One region of the Streptomyces sp. NPDC057565 genome, then DNA from elsewhere that is predicted to be linked to it. Evidence: riboswitches for the same ligand, from Rfam matches in the RefSeq annotation. Region 1 holds a riboswitch; each other region holds the start of a gene.
What was found. A riboswitch is a leader RNA that binds a small molecule or an ion and turns the genes downstream of it on or off. The one in region 1 is predicted to bind thiamine pyrophosphate.
Positions count from the first base shown of each region.

Region 2: it holds a riboswitch for thiamine pyrophosphate, as region 1 does, so the genes downstream of both, thiO (glycine oxidase ThiO) here and ACFU8W_RS31750 (thiamine ABC transporter substrate binding subunit) in region 1, are expected to answer to the same signal.
Region 3: it holds a riboswitch for thiamine pyrophosphate, as region 1 does, so the genes downstream of both, thiC (phosphomethylpyrimidine synthase ThiC) here and ACFU8W_RS31750 (thiamine ABC transporter substrate binding subunit) in region 1, are expected to answer to the same signal.
Region 4: it holds a riboswitch for thiamine pyrophosphate, as region 1 does, so the genes downstream of both, ACFU8W_RS00435 (purine-cytosine permease family protein) here and ACFU8W_RS31750 (thiamine ABC transporter substrate binding subunit) in region 1, are expected to answer to the same signal.

Region 1 covers NZ_JBHVFU010000025.1:55,690-60,045, reverse strand. The annotation lists gene ACFU8W_RS31755 (ABC transporter permease) at 1-841, opposite strand, end outside; gene ACFU8W_RS31750 (thiamine ABC transporter substrate binding subunit) at 958-2,079, opposite strand; TPP riboswitch at 2,154-2,270, opposite strand; gene rlmN (23S rRNA (adenine(2503)-C(2))-methyltransferase RlmN) at 2,312-3,418, opposite strand; gene ACFU8W_RS31740 (hypothetical protein) at 3,836-4,081, shown strand.
Region 2 covers NZ_JBHVFU010000003.1:332,599-336,954, forward strand. The annotation lists gene pknB (Stk1 family PASTA domain-containing Ser/Thr kinase) at 1-441, opposite strand, end outside; gene ACFU8W_RS08750 (thiazole synthase) at 565-1,359, opposite strand; gene thiS (sulfur carrier protein ThiS) at 1,362-1,580, opposite strand; gene thiO (glycine oxidase ThiO) at 1,577-2,785, opposite strand; TPP riboswitch at 2,783-2,895, opposite strand; gene ACFU8W_RS08765 (hypothetical protein) at 2,947-3,288, shown strand; gene ACFU8W_RS08770 (NAD(P)/FAD-dependent oxidoreductase) at 3,386-4,356, shown strand, end outside.
Region 3 covers NZ_JBHVFU010000002.1:476,753-481,108, reverse strand. The annotation lists gene thiC (phosphomethylpyrimidine synthase ThiC) at 1-1,762, opposite strand, end outside; TPP riboswitch at 1,755-1,888, opposite strand; gene ACFU8W_RS06215 (YibE/F family protein) at 1,959-3,296, shown strand; gene ACFU8W_RS06210 (SsgA family sporulation/cell division regulator) at 3,377-3,814, opposite strand; gene ACFU8W_RS06205 (IclR family transcriptional regulator) at 3,916-4,356, opposite strand, start outside.
Region 4 covers NZ_JBHVFU010000001.1:89,741-94,096, forward strand. The annotation lists gene thiM (hydroxyethylthiazole kinase) at 1-489, opposite strand, end outside; gene ACFU8W_RS00435 (purine-cytosine permease family protein) at 549-1,955, opposite strand; TPP riboswitch at 1,947-2,041, opposite strand; gene ACFU8W_RS00440 (SpoIIE family protein phosphatase) at 2,161-4,356, opposite strand, start outside.

The sequences.
Region 1 (4,356 bases):
CCCCACCGAGCAGCGCCCACTGCCCGGCGCCGCGCGGCCTGCGGGACGTCTGCGCCGGATCGACCAGCTTCAGCGCCGTTTCCCTGCGCCGCACGGTCCACGCGTGCACGGCCAGGATCGCTCCGACCGCGGCGAACTGAACCAGCGTCAGCACGGCAGCCGTCGGAAGGTCGAGGAGCTGGGCGGTCTGCCGGTAGATCTCGACCTCCAGCGTGGAGTAGGCCGGACCGCCGAGGATCTGTACCACCCCGAAGGAGGTGAACGTGAAGAGGAAGACCATCAGCCCGGCGGCGGCCACTGCGGGCGCGAGGGCCGGCAGAGTGACCCGCCGCCATGCCGCGAACCGCCCGGCGCCCAGCACCCGGGCGGCCTCCTCCTGCCGCGGGTCGAGCTGCGACCACAGCCCGCCGACGGTCCGCACGACGACCGCGTAGTTGAAGAAGACATGGGCGAGCAGGATCGCCCACACCGTGGTGTCGAGACGCACGCCCGCCAGTTCGTCGAGGAAACCGCCGCGCCCCAGCAACGCCAGAAAGACCGTCCCCACGACGACGGTCGGCAGAACGAACGGCACGGTGACGACCGCCCGCAGCACCTGCTTGCCGGGGAAGTCGAAGCGGGCGAAGACATACGCGCCGGGCAGCGCGATCAGCAGCGTCAGCGCGGTCGACGCGAGGGCCTGCCAGGTGGTGAACCAGAGGACGTCGAGGATGTCCGGCCTGGTCAGCACCTCGCCGATCCGGCTGAACTGCCAGGCGCCGTCGGCCTTCAGCCCGCGGCCGACGATCGCGACGACGGGGTAGGCGAAGAACAGCGCGAAGAACGCGACGGGCACGGCCATCAGACCGAGCCGCACCACGCTCCCCCGCCACGCCCCTGCGCGCCGGGGGGCCGCGAGCCGGGTCCGGTCGCGCGAGCCCTTCCCGCCCGCGCCCGGACCGCGTACGGGAGTCTTCGCTACTTCACTACGAGCGAGGACCACGACTGGACCCACTGCTCACGGTTCTTGGCGATGGCGTCCGGGGCCACTGTGGCGGGCCTGTCGACCGTCGCGCCGAACTCCGTGAAGAGCTCCGGCAGCTTCGCGTCCTTGGTGACGGGGTTCACGAACATGTTGAGCGGCATGTCCTCCTGGAACTTCTTGCTGATCAGGAAGTCCAGCAGCGCCTTGCCGCCCGCCTCGTTCTTCGCGCCGTTCAGCAGACCGGCGAACTCGATCTGACGGAAGCACGTCCCGGTCGCGACGCCGGTCGGAGCCTCGCTCGGCTGCGGCTTCGCATAGAGCACCTCGACCGGCGGGCTGGAGGCGTACGAGACGACGAGCGGCCGGTCCGCCTTGGCCTTCTTGCCGCCCGCGGACCCGGAGAACTCCTCGTTGTACGCCTGCTCCCAGCCGTCGACCACCTTCACGCCGTTGCTCTTCAGCTTCTTCCAGTAGTCCTGGTATCCGCTCTCGCCGTAGGTGGCCACGGTCCCGAGGAGGAAGCCGAGACCGGGCGACGAGGTCGCGGCGTTCTCCGTGACGAGGAGGTTCTTGTACGCGGGCTTCGCCAGGTCGTCGAAGGTCTTCGGCGGCGCGAGCTTCTTGTCGGCGAAGTACTTCTTGTCGTAGTTGATGCAGATGTCGCCGGTGTCGATCGGGGTGACCCGGTGCTTGGCCGCGTCCAGCTGGGAGTCGGCCGCGACCCGGTCGATGCCCTTCGCCTCGTACGGAGTGAACAGTCCGTTGTCGAGGGCGCGGGAGAGCAGCGTGTTGTCGACGCCGAAGAACACATCACCGCGCGGGGAGCCCTTGGTCAGGATCTCCTGGTTGAGAGCGGCGCCTGCGTCACCGCTCTTCAGCACCTTGACCGTGTAGCCGGTCTCCTGCGTGAACGCCTTCAGTACATCCTTGGAGGCGTTGAACGAGTCGTGGCTGACAAGGGTCACGGTCTTCGAACCGGAGCCCTTGGTGTCGCCGGCCCCCGAGGCCGAGTCGCCGGAACTGCCGCAGCCGGCAAGTGCCGTGACGCCGAGCGCGGCGGCGACGGCCGTCGCCGCGAGCTGCTTGGTCCCACGCGTGGTGCGGGTGGTGCTCATTATGAATTCCTCCTGGGTTTTGACCAGGAAGAGACGCGGCCCTGCCCTTGGAGAAGCGGGCAGGGCGCAACAGCATGAGTTGATGACCGAACTTCCTACCCGGAATGACCCGGGCGAGGTTCAGAGGGTCTGCGGCCAACCTGTCCTCGGTGCCGCACTCTCAGCGCTGTGGCGCTCCCCTGTCGGAATATGAAGTTGATTTCTGGCCCAGGTTACACGGGCCCTTTCGACCTCAGCGCTCGGATGCCGCCAGCTGCCCGCAGGCCCCGTCGATCTCCTGGCCGCGGGTGTCCCGCACGGTCACGGGCACTCCGTGGGACGCGATCGCGTCGACGAACGCCTTCTCGTCCTCGGGCCGGGAGGCGGTCCACTTCGAGCCGGGCGTCGGGTTGAGCGGGATCAGGTTCACATGGACCCGCTTGCCCTTGAGGAGCCGGCCGAGCAGGTCACCGCGCCAGGCCTGGTCGTTGATGTCGCGGATCAGCGCGTACTCGATGGAGATCCGGCGGCCGGACTTCTCCGCGTACTCCCACGCCGCGTCCAGCACCTCGCGTACCTTCCAGCGCGTGTTCACCGGCACGAGCGTGTCCCGCAACTCGTCGTCCGGCGCGTGCAGCGAGACGGCGAGACGGCACTTGAAGCCCTCGTCGGCAAAGCGCAGCATGGCCGGCACCAGGCCCACGGTGGAGACGGTGATGCCGCGCTGCGAGAGACCGAGACCGTCCGGCTCCGGGTCGGTCAGCCGGCGAATCGCGCCGACCACCCTCTTGTAGTTGGCGAGCGGCTCGCCCATGCCCATGAAGACGATGTTGGAGAGCCGCGCGGGCCCGCCCGGAACCTCACCGTCACGCAACGCCCGCATGCCGTCCACGATCTGGTGGACGATCTCGGCCGTCGACAGGTTGCGATCCAGACCGGCCTGCCCCGTCGCGCAGAACGGGCAGTTCATCCCGCATCCGGCCTGCGACGAGATGCACATGGTCACCCGCTCCGGGTAGCGCATCAGGACGGACTCGACCAGCGTCCCGTCGTGCAGCTTCCACAGCGTCTTACGGGTGGTGTCGTCGTCGCAGCTGATGTGCCGGACCACGGACATCAGGTCGGGGAACATCGCCTCGGCGAGCTTGTCCCGCGAACCGGCCGGGATGTTGGTCCACTCGGCCGGGTCGTGCGCGTACCGCGCGAAGTAGTGCTGCGACAGCTGCTGCGCGCGGAACGGCTTCTCGCCGATCGCGGCGACGGCTTCCTTGCGCTCGGCGGGCGTGAGGTCGGCAAGGTGCCGCGGCGGCTTCTTGGTTCCGCGGGGCGCGACGAAAGTGAGTTCTCCGGGCTTAGGCATGGTCCGTCCAGTGTCGCAGACACGCCGTGGCAGTAGTGGCCTTCACCAGCTCAGGAGGGATGAGGGGCACACGAGCCCGGTCGACGTCGGCCGTCATCAGTCGACGTCGACGGCCTTTTGGCGGCCCACGGACGGCCCGGCCGCATGCAGGACAGTGACCGATCGCACCACAGGCAGGTGGTGCGCACAACGGCCCACCGCGCCCTAGAATCGAATATGTGTCCGAAAACTGCTCTCGCCCGGATCGCCCGCGCATCGTTCGCGAGTGCCAGACGTACCAGCTGGGCGAACCGGTCGCGCCATGCCGAGCCGGAGAAACGCGAGGCTGAGGCACACAGGGGTACCCGACCTGCCTCCATCGGCACCCGCCCGTGCCCGTACCGCCGACCCGACAGAGCCAAGAGAGCGAGGAGTGCTTTGAGTCGCGAGCTGCCGGACCCCGAGGACACGCGTGACGCACCGATCGTCGTGCACCGAGCAGCAGGAGCGGGTGGCCGTCGAGTGACGATCCGCGCTCGGACCGCGGGCCTCGCCCGCAGCGACGCCGACGTGGTCGAGTTCCTCCGCCGCGCCGGCCTGCCGGACGCCGACGACGTGCTGGACGACCCCCGGTGGGTGGAGTGGCAGGGCGGCCGACCACACGAGTACGGCGCGGCCCGATAAGGGACTGTCCGGACAGGTTGGCGGCGCGACTGTGCTCGCCGGGGAACTGAACGGCTGCGGCCGCGCATGAGACTGTGAGCCGGTGAGATCGGGGCTCAAGGGCGATCAGTGATGTTGTTGCCCGAGACGCAGGTCGAACGGCGCCTGTGTCCCGTTCCTGGCCGAGTTCTCCGGGCTGAGGCACGGTTCGTCCGTGTCGCGGACAGAAGAGTGAGGGCCCGCCGTCCTGTGGACGACGGACCCTTACATGGAGAAACTCAGGTCGGGATGGTGGC
Region 2 (4,356 bases), on a different contig from region 1:
GACGTTCTCCGGCTTCATGTCGCGGTGCACGAACCCCGCCCGGTGTGCGGCACCGAGCGCTGCGAGGACCGGCTCCAGGATGTCCAGGGCGGCGCGCGGCTGCAGGGCGCCGCGCTCGCGCAGGACGTCGCGCAGCGTGCAGCCCGCGACGTACTCCATCGCCAGGTAGACGTACGCCCCCTGGGCGCCCTGGTCGAAGACCGCGACCACATTGGGGTGCGCGAGCCTGGCCACCGACTTGGCCTCGCGGATGAAACGCTCGACGAACGAGGCGTCGGTCGCGAGCGCCGGGTGCATCACCTTGAGGGCGAGCACCCGGTCGAGCCGGGTGTCCATGGCTCGGTAGACCGTGGCCATCCCGCCCACGGCGATGCGGGCATCGACGCGGTAACGGCCGTCGAGCAGCTGCCCGACAAGCGGGTCCTGGAGGGTCATATCCACGCAGTCGAGTCTACGAGCCGGCGCGGACACGGCTGACGGGCCGGGGCGATCCCGGGGCCGTACTGCAGCCGAGCCGTGACAGGGACATGCACTTCAGTAACGTACGGACCCGGGAGCGTGCGCTCAGAACGCCGGCCGCTCCGGGTCCAGCACCGCCCGCCCCTCCACCGGTGAGGAGGCCTCGGCGAAATGGCGCCGCGGGATCCGGCCCGCGCGGTACGCCAGCCGCCCGCCGTCCACCGCGTGCCGCATCGCGGCCGCCATCAGCTCGGGCTCCTGCGCCCGGGTCACCGCCGACGCCAGCATCACCGCCGCGCACCCCAGCTCCATCGCGAGCGCCGCGTCCGAGGCGGTCCCGGCGCCCGCGTCGAGAATGACCGGAACCCGGGCCTGCTCGACGATCAGCTGGAAGTTGTGCGGATTGCGGATGCCGAGCCCGGAGCCGATGGGGGAACCGAGGGGCATGATCGCCGCGCATCCCACGTCCTCCAGTTTCCGGGCGAGCACCGGGTCGTCGCTGGTGTACGGCAGGACGGTGAACCCGTCGTCCACCAGGGTCTCCGCGGCGTCCAGCAGCTCGATCGGGTCGGGCAGCAGAGTCCACTCGTCGGCCACGACCTCCAGCTTGATCCAGTCGGTGCCCAGCGCCTCGCGGGCCAGCCGGGCGGTCAGCACGGCCTCGCCCGCGGTGAAGCAGCCCGCCGTGTTCGGCAGGACGCGGATCGAGAGGCGTTCGAGGACGGAGAGGACCGAGCCCTGCACGGTCGGGTCGAGGCGGCGCATCGCGACGGTGGTCAGCTCGGTGCCGGATGCCGTCAGGGAGCGTTCGAGCACGTCGAGGCTGGGCGCCCCGCCCGTTCCCATGATCAGTCGGGAGCCGAACGTGGTGCCGCCGAGGGCGAAGAGATCGTCGGACATGGTCAGCCTCCCTGGACGGCGGTGAGGACTTCGATCCGGTCGCCGTCGGCGAGGGCGGCGACCGCCCAGCGGCTGCGCGGGACGACGGTCTCGTTGAGCGCCGCGGCTACCCCGGAGGGCGCCGCCGTCAGAGTCGCGACAAGGGTCTCCAGGGTGGTCCCCGCGGCGATCGAACGGGGATCGCCGTTCACGGAGACGTTGAGCGGAAGGGAGTCGGTCATGCGGGCTGCTCCTGACGTACGGAGGAGGAGGGCGGTACGGGGGCGGGTGCGAACCGCCCGGGGGCGAAGGGGCGGGCCACGGCCGGCAGCTCGCCGGTGGTCAGCAGCTCGGCCATGGCGTCACCGGTGACGGGGGTCAGCAGGACGCCGTTGCGGTGGTGGCCGGTGGCGAGGTGGAGGCCGGGCAGGGCGGTGGGACCGAGCAGCGGGGCGTTGTCGGGGGAGGCGGGGCGAAGGCCGGCCCGGGTCTCGGTGAGCGGCAGTTCGGTGATGCCGGGCACCAGCTCGTGGGCGTCGCGCAGCAGCTCGTACACCCCGCCCGCCGTGACGGTGGTGTCCCAGCCCATCTCCTCGCTGGTCGCGCCGACGACGAGCTCTCCGTTCTCGCGCGGGACGAGATAGACATGGCTGCCTCGGACCACGGCCCGCACGGTGCGAGTGAGGAACGGTGCGTACGCGGCGGGCACCGTCAGCCGGAGCACCTGTCCCTTTACGGGCCGCACCGGGGGAACGACCTCGTCCGGCAGCCCGGCGAGCCGCCCGCTGCGGCTGCCCGCGGCGAGTACGACCTGGTCGGCGGCCAGCACCGTACCGGCCGCGAGTACGGCTCCGGCGGCCCGGCCCCGTGCCACGCCGAGGCGTTCCACCCAGTCGCGGTGGAAGACCACCCCGGCCCGCTCGCAGGCCGTCAGCAGAGCGGCGGCCAGCCGGCGGGGATCGACCTGGTGGTCGCCGTCGACCCGCAGACCGCCGCGCACGCCCGGCGCCAGCATGGGCTCCAGCCGGCGGCACTCACGGCCGGTGAGCCACTCCGACTCCAGCCCCGAACGCTGCTGCAGCGCGTGCAGCTCCCGCAGATGGGCGCGGTCGTCGGAGTCCAGGGCGACCGCCAGGGTGCCACAGGCGCGGAAGCCGATGTCCTGGCCGCTCGCCGCCTCCAGTTCGGCCGCGAAGGCCGGGTAGCGCGCGGCGGACGCGACATTGAGGCCGAGCAGCATCTGCTCGCCGTAGTGGAGTTCGGTGACGGCGGCGAGCATCCCGGCCGCGACCTGGGCGGCCCCGCCGCCCGGTTCGGGGTCGACGACCGCGGTGCGCAGACCGTGCTGCGCAGCCCGCCAGGCGGTCACCAGACCGATGATCCCGCCCCCGATGACGAGGACGTCGGATCCTTGTGCGGATACGGATGTGTTCCCGGAAGAACGCATGGGCGTCCAGCCCCTCCCTTCGCCGGCATGACCCGGATCAGGTTCGTACGGTCGGAGGCCGCCCAGCCTCCCTCTCAGCCCGGTGCGTCCGGGCTCCCGCGAGTGCCTTACGGTGGCCACCCTAGACCCCGTCCCCCGGACCCTGTAAGGGAGCAGTCACCGTGGCCCGTTCGCTCGACGGACTCGTCCTCTCGCCGGTCGCCGACCAGGCGCCGGGCCAGGTCGGCACCCGTACCCGCTTCACGTACCACGAGGAGGACGGCCGGATCTGGGCCGAGTACGCGGGCGGCGACGTGGTCCGGGGCCATCTCGTCGGCACCAGGACCGCCGATCGACTCGACTTCCGGTACGTCCAGTTGAAGCAGGACGGAACGACATCCTCCGGACACTGCCTCTCCACCGTCGTCGACCTCCCGGACGGCCGGGTGCGGCTGGACGAGCGGTGGGAGTGGGAGTCGCAGGAGGGCAGCGGGACGAGCGTGGTCGAAGAACTGTCTGGCTGACGGATCGTCAGATGCTTAAGGTGGACAGGTGAGCGAGCAGCAGACTGAGCAACCAGACCGGCGGACCGAGCGCCGCATCGTCATCGTCGGTGCGGGCATGGCCGGTGTGCAGACCGCCGTGGCCCTGCGGGAACAGGGCTTCACCGGCCCGGTCACCCTGATCGGAGCCGAACCCCACCAGCCCTACGACCGGCCGCCGCTGTCCAAGGCGGTGCTGCTCGGCAAGGCCGAGGACTCCGCCTTCGACATCGACTTCGAGGCGCTCGACATCGAGCTGCAACTGGGCCGCGACGTGACCGGCGTGCGGTCCGCGGCGCACGAACTGGACACCCCGACGGGCCCCGTCCCGTACGACGTCCTGGTCATCGCCACCGGCGCCGAACCGGTCGAGCTCCCCGGCTCGGAGGGTGTGCGCGGCGTCCACCTGCTGCGCACCTTCGACGACGCCGCACGGCTGCGGCCGGTCCTCGGTGAGCAGCACACCGTCGTGGTCGTCGGCGCCGGATGGATCGGCGCGGAGTTCGCCACCGCGGCCCGCGCCGCGGGCTGCGAGGTCACCGTCGTCGAGGCCGCCGACCGGCCGCTCGCGGGCGTCCTGCCCGCCGAGGTCGCCGCCCCGATGGCCCGCTGGTACGGGGAGAGCGGCGCCGAACTCCTCACCGGTGCGCCGGTGGCCCGCATCGAGCCCGGCCGCGTGGTCCTCGCCGACGGCCGCGCACTCGAGGCAGGAGCGGTGGTCGTCGGGATCGGTGCCCGGCCCGCCACGGCCTGGCTGGCCGGCTCCGGCATCGCGCTCGGACCGGACGGATCGGTGACCGCCGACGAAGCGCTGCGCACCTCGCTGCCCGATGTGTACGCCGTCGGGGACTGTGCCTCCTTCCCCTCCGCGCGGTACGGCACGCGCCTCCTCGTCCACCACTGGGACAACGCCGTCCAGGGGCCGCGGACCGCCGCCGCCAACATCATCGGCGCCGGATCCGGCGGGGCGCCGCAGCCGCTCACGTACGACCCCGTGCCGTACTTCTGGTCCGAGCAGTTCGACCGGTTCGTGCAGTACGCGGGCCATCA
Region 3 (4,356 bases), on a different contig from region 1:
TACCGGCGGCCGCGAACTCCGCCGACTTCTTCATCATGCCCTCGGCGATCTCGGCCTCGGTCGCCGCGGGCTCGTCGCCGCCGAACTGCTCCGAGATGCTTCGGCTGATCTTCATCGAGCAGAACTTCGGGCCGCACATCGAACAGAAGTGGGCCGTCTTCGCCGGCTCGGCCGGCAGCGTCTCGTCGTGGAACTCCCGCGCCGTGTCCGGGTCGAGTGCCAGGTTGAACTGGTCCTCCCAGCGGAACTCGAACCGCGCGTCCGACAGTGCGTCGTCCCAGTCCTGCGCCCCCGGGTGCCCCTTGGCGAGGTCCGCGGCGTGGGCCGCGATCTTGTAGGTGATGACGCCTGTCTTCACGTCGTCCCGGTTGGGCAGGCCCAGGTGCTCCTTGGGCGTGACGTAACAGAGCATCGCCGTCCCCCACCAGGCGATCATCGCCGCGCCGATGCCCGAGGTGATGTGGTCGTACGCCGGGGCGATATCGGTGGTCAGCGGGCCGAGCGTGTAGAACGGCGCCTCCTCGCAGATCTCCTGCTGGAGGTCGATGTTCTCCTTGATCTTGTGCATCGGGACATGGCCCGGACCCTCGATCATGGTCTGGACGCCGAACCGCTTGGCGACCGAGTTGAGCTCGCCCAGCGTGCGCAGTTCCGCGAACTGTGCCTCGTCGTTGGCATCGGCGATCGAACCGGGGCGCAGTCCGTCACCCAGCGAGTACGTCACGTCGTACGTCGCGAGGATCTCGCAGAGCTCCTCGAAGTTCTCGTACAGGAACGATTCCTTGTGGTGCGCCAGGCACCACGCGGCCATGATCGACCCGCCGCGGGAGACGATCCCGGTCTTGCGCCGGGCGGTGAGCGGGACATACGGCAGCCGCACGCCGGCGTGGACCGTCATGTAGTCGACGCCCTGCTCGGCCTGCTCGATCACGGTGTCCTTGTAGATCTCCCAGGTCAGCTCCTCCGCCCTGCCGTCGACCTTTTCGAGGGCCTGGTAGAGGGGCACGGTGCCGATGGGCACGGGGGAGTTGCGGAGCACCCACTCACGGGTGGTGTGAATATTGCGGCCGGTGGAGAGGTCCATGACCGTGTCGGCGCCCCATCGCGTCGCCCAGGTCATCTTCTCGACCTCCTCCTCGATGGAGGAAGTGACCGCGGAGTTGCCGATGTTGGCGTTGACCTTCACCAGGAACCGCTTGCCGATGATCATCGGCTCGATCTCCGGGTGGTTGACGTTGGCCGGCAGGACCGCCCGGCCGGCCGCGATCTCCTCGCGTACGACCTCGGGTTCGACGTTCTCCCGGATCGCCACGTACTCCATCTCCGGGGTGATCTCTCCCCGGCGGGCATACGCGAGCTGGGTGACGGGCTGCCCGTCGCGGCTGCGGCGCGGCTGACGCGGACGGCCGGGAAAGACGGCGTCGAGGTTACGCAGTCCGCCGCGCGGCGAGGTGTGCTTGAGCCCGTCGTCCTCGGGGCGGACGGGGCGGCCCGCGTACTCCTCGGTGTCGCCACGGGCAATGATCCAGTTCTCCCGCAGGGGTGCGAGACCGCGCCGTACGTCGGTTTCGGTGGCGGGATCCGTGTACGGCCCCGACGTGTCGTACAGCATCACGTCCTTGCCGTTGGTGAGGTGCACCTTTCGCACCGGCACCTGGAGGTCCGGGCGCGGGCCCTGGACGTATCCCTTGTGCCAGCCGATGGACTTTCCGGCCTCGTCGCTCTGGTTCGAGGCAGGCGTGCGTGCGTCCGATGTGGTCATGAGACCTACTCCCTACGCCGGCATTACCCGGTAACAGGTTCGGCGGTCGGCGCAGCCTGTCCCGTACGGATGTACGGATATCAGCGCCCTCTCAGCCCGGTGCTCCGAGCTCCCGCGTGTGCAAAGGTGCCACCACGCTAGCGCCTGTTCCGGCGTGCTGGACAGAGGGCCTGTTCCTTCTTGCGATGATCGCCCGGTGACATCCCTCCAGAGCGCCCCCGAAACGCAGGACCATCAGCACGGGCATTCGCACAGCCACGGCCCCGCTGCACCGGTCTCCAAACATCTGCGCAAGGTCATCGCGGCCGTGCTGATCCCCTTCGCCACGGCGGTCGTTGTCGGCCTGATGGTCCTCTGGCCGGGCGGTGCACCCGCGCACGAGCGCACCGGTGTCGGTTTCGACCGGCAGACCCAGCAGGGCAAGGTGGTGAGCGTCGACAAGGTCGACTGCAAGGACGTGAACGCCGCGCAGACACCGGTCACGGGCGGCACCACGACGCCATCGGGGGGCGCGGGCGCCGGCCAGGAACCAGGGCTGTGCGAGAAGGCCACGGTCGAGGTGACGACCGGGCACGACAAGGGGCGCACGTTCGTCGAAATCGTTCAGCCCGACGCCCCCCGGCAGTTGCGCGAGGGTCAGGGGGTGGTCGTGGCGTACGCCCCGGACGCGCCCCATGACCTGCAGTACTCCGTGACGGATGTGAACCGGAAGTTCCCGATGGCACTGCTGGCCGGGATCTTCGCTCTCGCAGTGGTCGTCGTCGGCAGAATGCGCGGGTTGATGGCGCTGGTCGCGCTCGCCGTGTCGTTCGCCGTACTGACCCTGTTCATCCTCCCCGCCATCCTTCAAGGGTCGAATCCGCTGCTCGTCGCAGTCATCGGGGCCAGCGCGATCATGCTCATCGCGCTCTACATGTGCCACGGTCTGACCGCCCGTACCTCGGTCGCCGTCATCGGCACGCTGATCTCACTGCTGCTCATCGGGCTGCTCGGTTCGCTCTTCATCGGCTGGGCGAGCCTGACCGGGAACACCGACGACAACACCGGTCTGATCCACGGCCTCTACCCGCACATCGACATGAGCGGCCTGCTGCTGGCCGGCGTCATCATCGGTTCGCTCGGTGTGCTCGACGACGTGACGGTCACCCAGACGTCGGCGGTCTGGGAGCTGCACCAGGCGGACCCGGCCATGGGTGCGCGAAAGCTGTACCGGGCAGGGATCAGGATCGGTCGCGACCACATCGCCTCGGTGGTCAATACGCTGGTACTCGCCTACGCGGGCGCCGCGCTTCCCCTCCTGCTCCTGTTCTCGATCGCGCAGAGCAGCGTGGGGGCGGTGGCCAACAGCGAACTGGTGGCGGAGGAGATCGTCCGGACGCTGGTCGGCTCGATCGGACTGGTCGCCTCGGTGCCGGTGACGACGGTGCTCGCGGCACTGGTCGTCTCCGCGGACCGCACAGGGCTCGGCGCGGAAGCAGGAGCTTCGGCACCCGTACGGGGCGGGAGGGGCCGGCGTCGCAGGGCGAGGCATTGAGCACCTCGACGCGGAGCACATATCACCCGTTCGGCAGATACGGCGTTCGATCGGCCGGTGGGCCGTGCGCGCAGTCCTCCTCAGCCGGCGTTCTGTTCCTTGGCCAGGATCCGGCCGAGCGCCTCTTCCAGGCTGCCCTCGAAGTCACTCAGCGTGCACTCCTGCCCGAGGGGCACGAGCTTGTCCGTGCGGTCGAGAAACGCGACGAGTGGCGCTGTACCGGCCCTGAACAGGGCGCGATCCGTCCCGACCTGCAGCCGGATGTGGACGTCGGAGAGCCCCTCGGGCTCCGTGGGACTGATGTGCACATCGCCGTCGCCGCTGGGGCTGTTGAGGCCGTCCAGCAGCAGCTCGCGGCCGAAAGCCCAGGTGACAGGGGCGTCGCCGGGCAGGTGGAAGGTCATCCGGATCGCATACGGATCGCCCACCTCGTACCGGAGTTCCACCGGGATACGGAATGAGAGCTCCTCCGAAACGAGAAAACTCATCATGACCTCAGCTTGAACCGACTCGCGCATCGTCCAACCCCGCAGTAGATGAATCTGGCCAGGAACGATCCCCCTTGGCCCTATTGACGCCATCGTGGTGCACGCGATAGCAGATCACAAGGAGTGATTTTTCAGATACTGATAGAGAACACGAACGAACGCAAGAGGCTCGCCACTTCACTTCGTAGTCGTTCGACTGCGGGGAGCAATCGATCTTCTTGGTCGACAGGCATGGAAATCGCCATGGCGGCTGCAGTGAATCCGGCCGTGATCGGGATGGCCGCGCAGACCGTCCCCAGGGCGTACTCCTGTCGTTCGATGACAGGTTCCATTCGCTCCAGCAACCTCAAACGCTCAAGAAGCGCCGGTCGGTCCCGCAACGAGTAGCGGGTGAGCGGCTGCACGGGGTGACGGTCCAGATGGTCCTCACGGGCCTTCTCGTCGAGCCGGCTGAGCAGACACTGACCGAGCGCATGAGCATGCCCGGTCTCCCGGAACGAGGCCCACTCGTCCACCGTGGGTGCCGCGGGGGCGTCGGCGACCGCAATGAGTTCGATCTCACCCTCGCGGTA
Region 4 (4,356 bases), on a different contig from region 1:
ACGGGCCAGCTCGCATGCTGATTCCTCGGCGGCCTCGACGCCATGGGAGGAGTCCACGCCGCGGCCGCCGTCGCCCGCGCCCGCGAGCGCGATGATCTCGGACGCGTTGCCCCGGATCACCGTCGGCCGCAGCTCCAGGAGCTCGCGTGCCAGCGCGGTGCGCACCGGCAGCGCGCCGACCGCCACCGGGTCGAGGACCCACGGAGTACCGGCCGACGTCGCTGCCCGCGCGGCCTCGACCATGGCGGAGCGCTGCTCCGCGTGCGGGGTGCCGAGATTGATCAGGACACCCGAGGCGATCCGGGCGAACGGGCCGGCCTCTTGCGGAATGTCGACCATGGCCGGTGAGGCGCCCAGCGCCAGCAGGACGTTGGCGGTGAAGCCCGTGACCACCGAGTTGGTCAGGCACTGAACCAGAGGGGAGTCCGCCCGGACGCGGGCGAGGGCCTGCGGGGCGAAGGCGGTGTGATCGGCGGATGTCGGGGGCATGGGATATCGCTCCGTGGGGGGAGGGAAGGGGGTGTTCGGGTGCTGGGGCCGGCGGCAGGTCAGTCCTGCGGGCGGGGGCGCAGCCGCAGCGGCGCGTAGACGGCGAGCGCGACGAGGAACGCCACGTAGTACGAGAGGTCGGCGCCGTGCAGGGCGGCCGCCACCGGGCCCACGTACAGACTGGTGTCCATGAACGGCACGGCCGCGGCGAAGGCGACGGCGAAGGCCAGCAACGGGGGCCATCCGGACTGCGGCCGGGCGGTCTCGGCGGCGAGGTCGATCGCGGCGCCGCCCCGTGCTCGGGCCCGGGCGAGCCAGTCGACGATGACGATCGCCACGAACCCGGGAATCCAGTAACCGACGAACAGCAACACGTTCTGGAAGCGGGCAGTGGTGTCGGCAGCGTGCATCCACAGCACCAGGGGGAAGCCGAGCACGGCGGCGAGGGCGGCGGCCGCCGGGCGCGGGAGGCGCACTCCGACGGTCTGCAGAGCCAAGGAACCGCTGTAGTCGTTCATGGCGTTGCTGCAGAGGGCCGCCAGCGCCACGGCGAGCAGTCCGAACGCACCCAGCGCGCCACCGCCCAGCAGCCTGTCCACACCCGCGGCGGTCTGGTCGGTCAGTACGGACGCGCCCAACAACCCGAGGGCCTGGACCGCCACTAAGGACACCACAAGGCCCAGCAGCGTGAACCAGAACATGCGTGGGCGTGAGGCGGTGCGCGGCAGGTAGCGGCTGAAGTCGCTGGCGTACGGAGCCCAGGACAGAGTCAGGCTCAGCGCGATGGTACTGGTCAGGACGAACGCGCCGGCCTGGTCGGCGCCGTGGGCGGTGCCCGAGCCGACCGGGTGGACACCGTCGAGCAACCGCCAGGCGATCAGCGCGAACGCGGCCGCGAGCACGAAGGTCATGACGATCTGAAGCCGGTGGATGGCCTCGTAGCCCAGGACACCGAGGGCCCCTTGGGCCACCATCATGGCCAGGACGCCGATCCAGAACGGCCAGCCGCACAGCCGCGCGAGCGCGTCCCCGCCGAACAGCCCGATCAGCGCGTCCCAGGCGACCGAGGACAGCCACTGCAGGATGCCGGGTACCGTCACGGCCCGGCCGAACGCGAGTCGGGCCAGTGGCAGTTGACCGGCGCCGGTCTGGCTCCCCCAGGTGCCCAGATAAGCGGTGGGCACCGCGCCGAGCACGGTGCCCAGCACGACGGCGACGAGCGCGGTGGCGAAGTCCAGGCCGAGGGCGATGCCGACAGTGCCGGTGAACACGCCGGTCATGGTCAGGTTGGGAGCGAACCACACGGTGAACAGGCGCCCGGGACCGCCGTAGCGGTTGCTCTCGGGGACCGGCTCGATGCCGTGCGTCTCGACGCGGAGGTCGCCGGGGGCCGCCGGCATCCGCCCGTCGAAGACGGTCTGCCGGCCGTCGGCGGGCAGCCCGCCGGAAACATGCGTCAAAGGCATGGAAGACATCCCTCCGCCAGTACGAACTGGTTCAGGTTCGACGGGTGTGATCTCAGCCCTCGGGTGGGGCACCCCGTGTCCGGTACGACGGACAGACTAACCTCATCCCTGTGAACACCTGTACGCAGGAGTGCGTGGCAACGACGCGGTGGATTCGTCCGTGGTGCCGATGCGCGGTCGGCTCACGGGGGCCTCTGCTGGAGCGTCACAACGCCGGAGTCGGCGCTTCGACAGGAGAAAGAGCTTGCTCGGCCCATATGGTCTTGCCGTCGCGGTCGTAGCGGGCGCCCCAACGGGAGGCGAGCTGGGCCACCAGGAACAGGCCGCGGCCGCCCTCGTCCCCGGTGCGCGCGCGGCGCAGATGCGGGGCGCTGAGGCTGCCGTCGGAGACTTCGCAGATGAGGGCTGCGGCGCGGATGAGACGCAGGGCGATGGGGCCGTGCGCGTGCCTGATGGCGTTGGTGACCAGCTCACTGACCATCAGCTCGGTGGTGAAAGTGAGTGGTTCCAAGCCCCAGGTGGCGAGCTGACGGGTAGTGAGGTTGCGGGCGTGGGCGACCTGCGCGGGGTCGACCGGCAGTTCCCAGGAGACGACCCGGCCTGCTTCCAGTACGCGGGTGCGGGCAAGCAGCAGGGCAGCGTCATCGGATCGGTGCTCCGACAGCAGGGAGGCGACTACGGCATCGCAGAGCTGTTCGAGCGGTCGGGTGGGGCCGGCCATGGTGCGGGACAGCCGGTCGAGCCCGGCGTCGACGTCCCAGCCGGGTGCTTCGATGAGGCCGTCGGTGTAGAGCGCCAGGACGGAGCTGTCCGCGAGACGGCGTTCAGCGGTTTCGAAGGGGAGACCGCCCAGCCCCAGGGGCGGTCCGGGCGGGATGTCGTCGAGGATCTCCACCGCACCGTCGGGCTGCACCAGGACGGGTGGGGGATGACCGGCGCGCGCGAACGCGCAGATGCGCGAGACAGGGTCGTAGACGGAGTACAGACACGTGGCGCCCTCGCAGTCGGGATCCTCCTCGATGAGACGGATGACGAGGTCGTCGAGCTGGGTGAGGACCTCGTCGGGAGGGAGATCGAGGTCGGCCAGGGTATGGACGGCGGTGCGCAGCCGCCCCATGACGGCCGCCGCGTGCAGGCCGTGGCCGGTGACGTCTCCGACGACCAGGGCGACGCGGGCTCCCGACAGGGGCAGGACGTCGAACCAGTCCCCGCCCGCTCCGGCGTGCGCGGCGGCCGGCAGATACCGGTGGGCGGTCTCGACGGCGGGGTAATCGGGTAGATCGTGCGGCAGCAGGCTGTGCTGCAGGGCCAGGGCGGTGTTGTGCTCGCGGGTGTAGCGGCGGGCATTGTCGATGCATACGGCGGCGCGGGACGAAAAGTCCTCGGCGAGGGACAGGTCCCCTTCGTCGTAGGGCCGAGGATCCTGGTTGCGGCCGAGGGTGGCAACACCCAGCGTGATGCCGCGAGCCCGCAGCGGCACCACCATGTACGAGTGGAAACGGAACCTGCGGATCTTCTCGGCCCGCCGGGCGTCATGGACGAACCACTTGTCGGGGTCCAGTTTCCGCACCAGAACCGATTGCCCGGTGGCCAGGCTCCGGACCTGTGGAGTGCCCGGGTGGAACGCCACTGCCTCGCCCACCACGAACACGGCCTCCGGGGCGTGCTCGCGGATGGAGCGGAGTCCCGATCGGTGCGCACGCACCCCCCCTGCCACCGGCCCGGGGGCCGGTTCCTCGCCCCGCACCGTTGCCTCCAGCAGGTCGATGGCGACGAAGTCCGCGAGTCCGGGAACTGCCGCGTCAGCCAGTTCCTGCGCCGTGCGCTTCACGTCCAGCGTGGTGCCGATGCGCACGCCGGCCTCGGTCAGCAGCGCCAGCCGCTGCTGGGCCTGATAGCCGTCGGTGATGTCGACGTACGTCTGGCACATGCCCAGGACGCGGCCGGCCGGGTCTGTCAGCCGGAAGGAGGAGGCGGAAAATACGTGGTCGCGGTCCGGATCGGACGCAAGCCGGCTGTGCACCTGGAAGTCGACCACCGGCTCGCCGGTGTCCCGCACCCGGCTCAGGACCCGGTCGATCGTCGGGGCCGAGTCCGGTGAGTCATCGCCGATGCGACGGCCGATGAGCCGCTCGGCGGGCAGGCCGGTCACGCGCTCCGTCGCGGCGTTCACCCACAGGTACCGCAGCTCGGTGTCCATGACGGTCACCGGGATCGGGGACTGGCTGAAGAGCGCCTCCAGGATCGCGCGGTCGACCTCCTCCCGCTCCACCGCCCGCGCGTCGGCGGCCCTGACGGACCAGCCGGCCCGGCCCTCCTTGCTGAGCAGCGGTCGCACGCGCACCGCCACCGACACCTCGTGCCCGTCGCGGTGCCTCATGCCCAGTACGCCGTCCCAGCT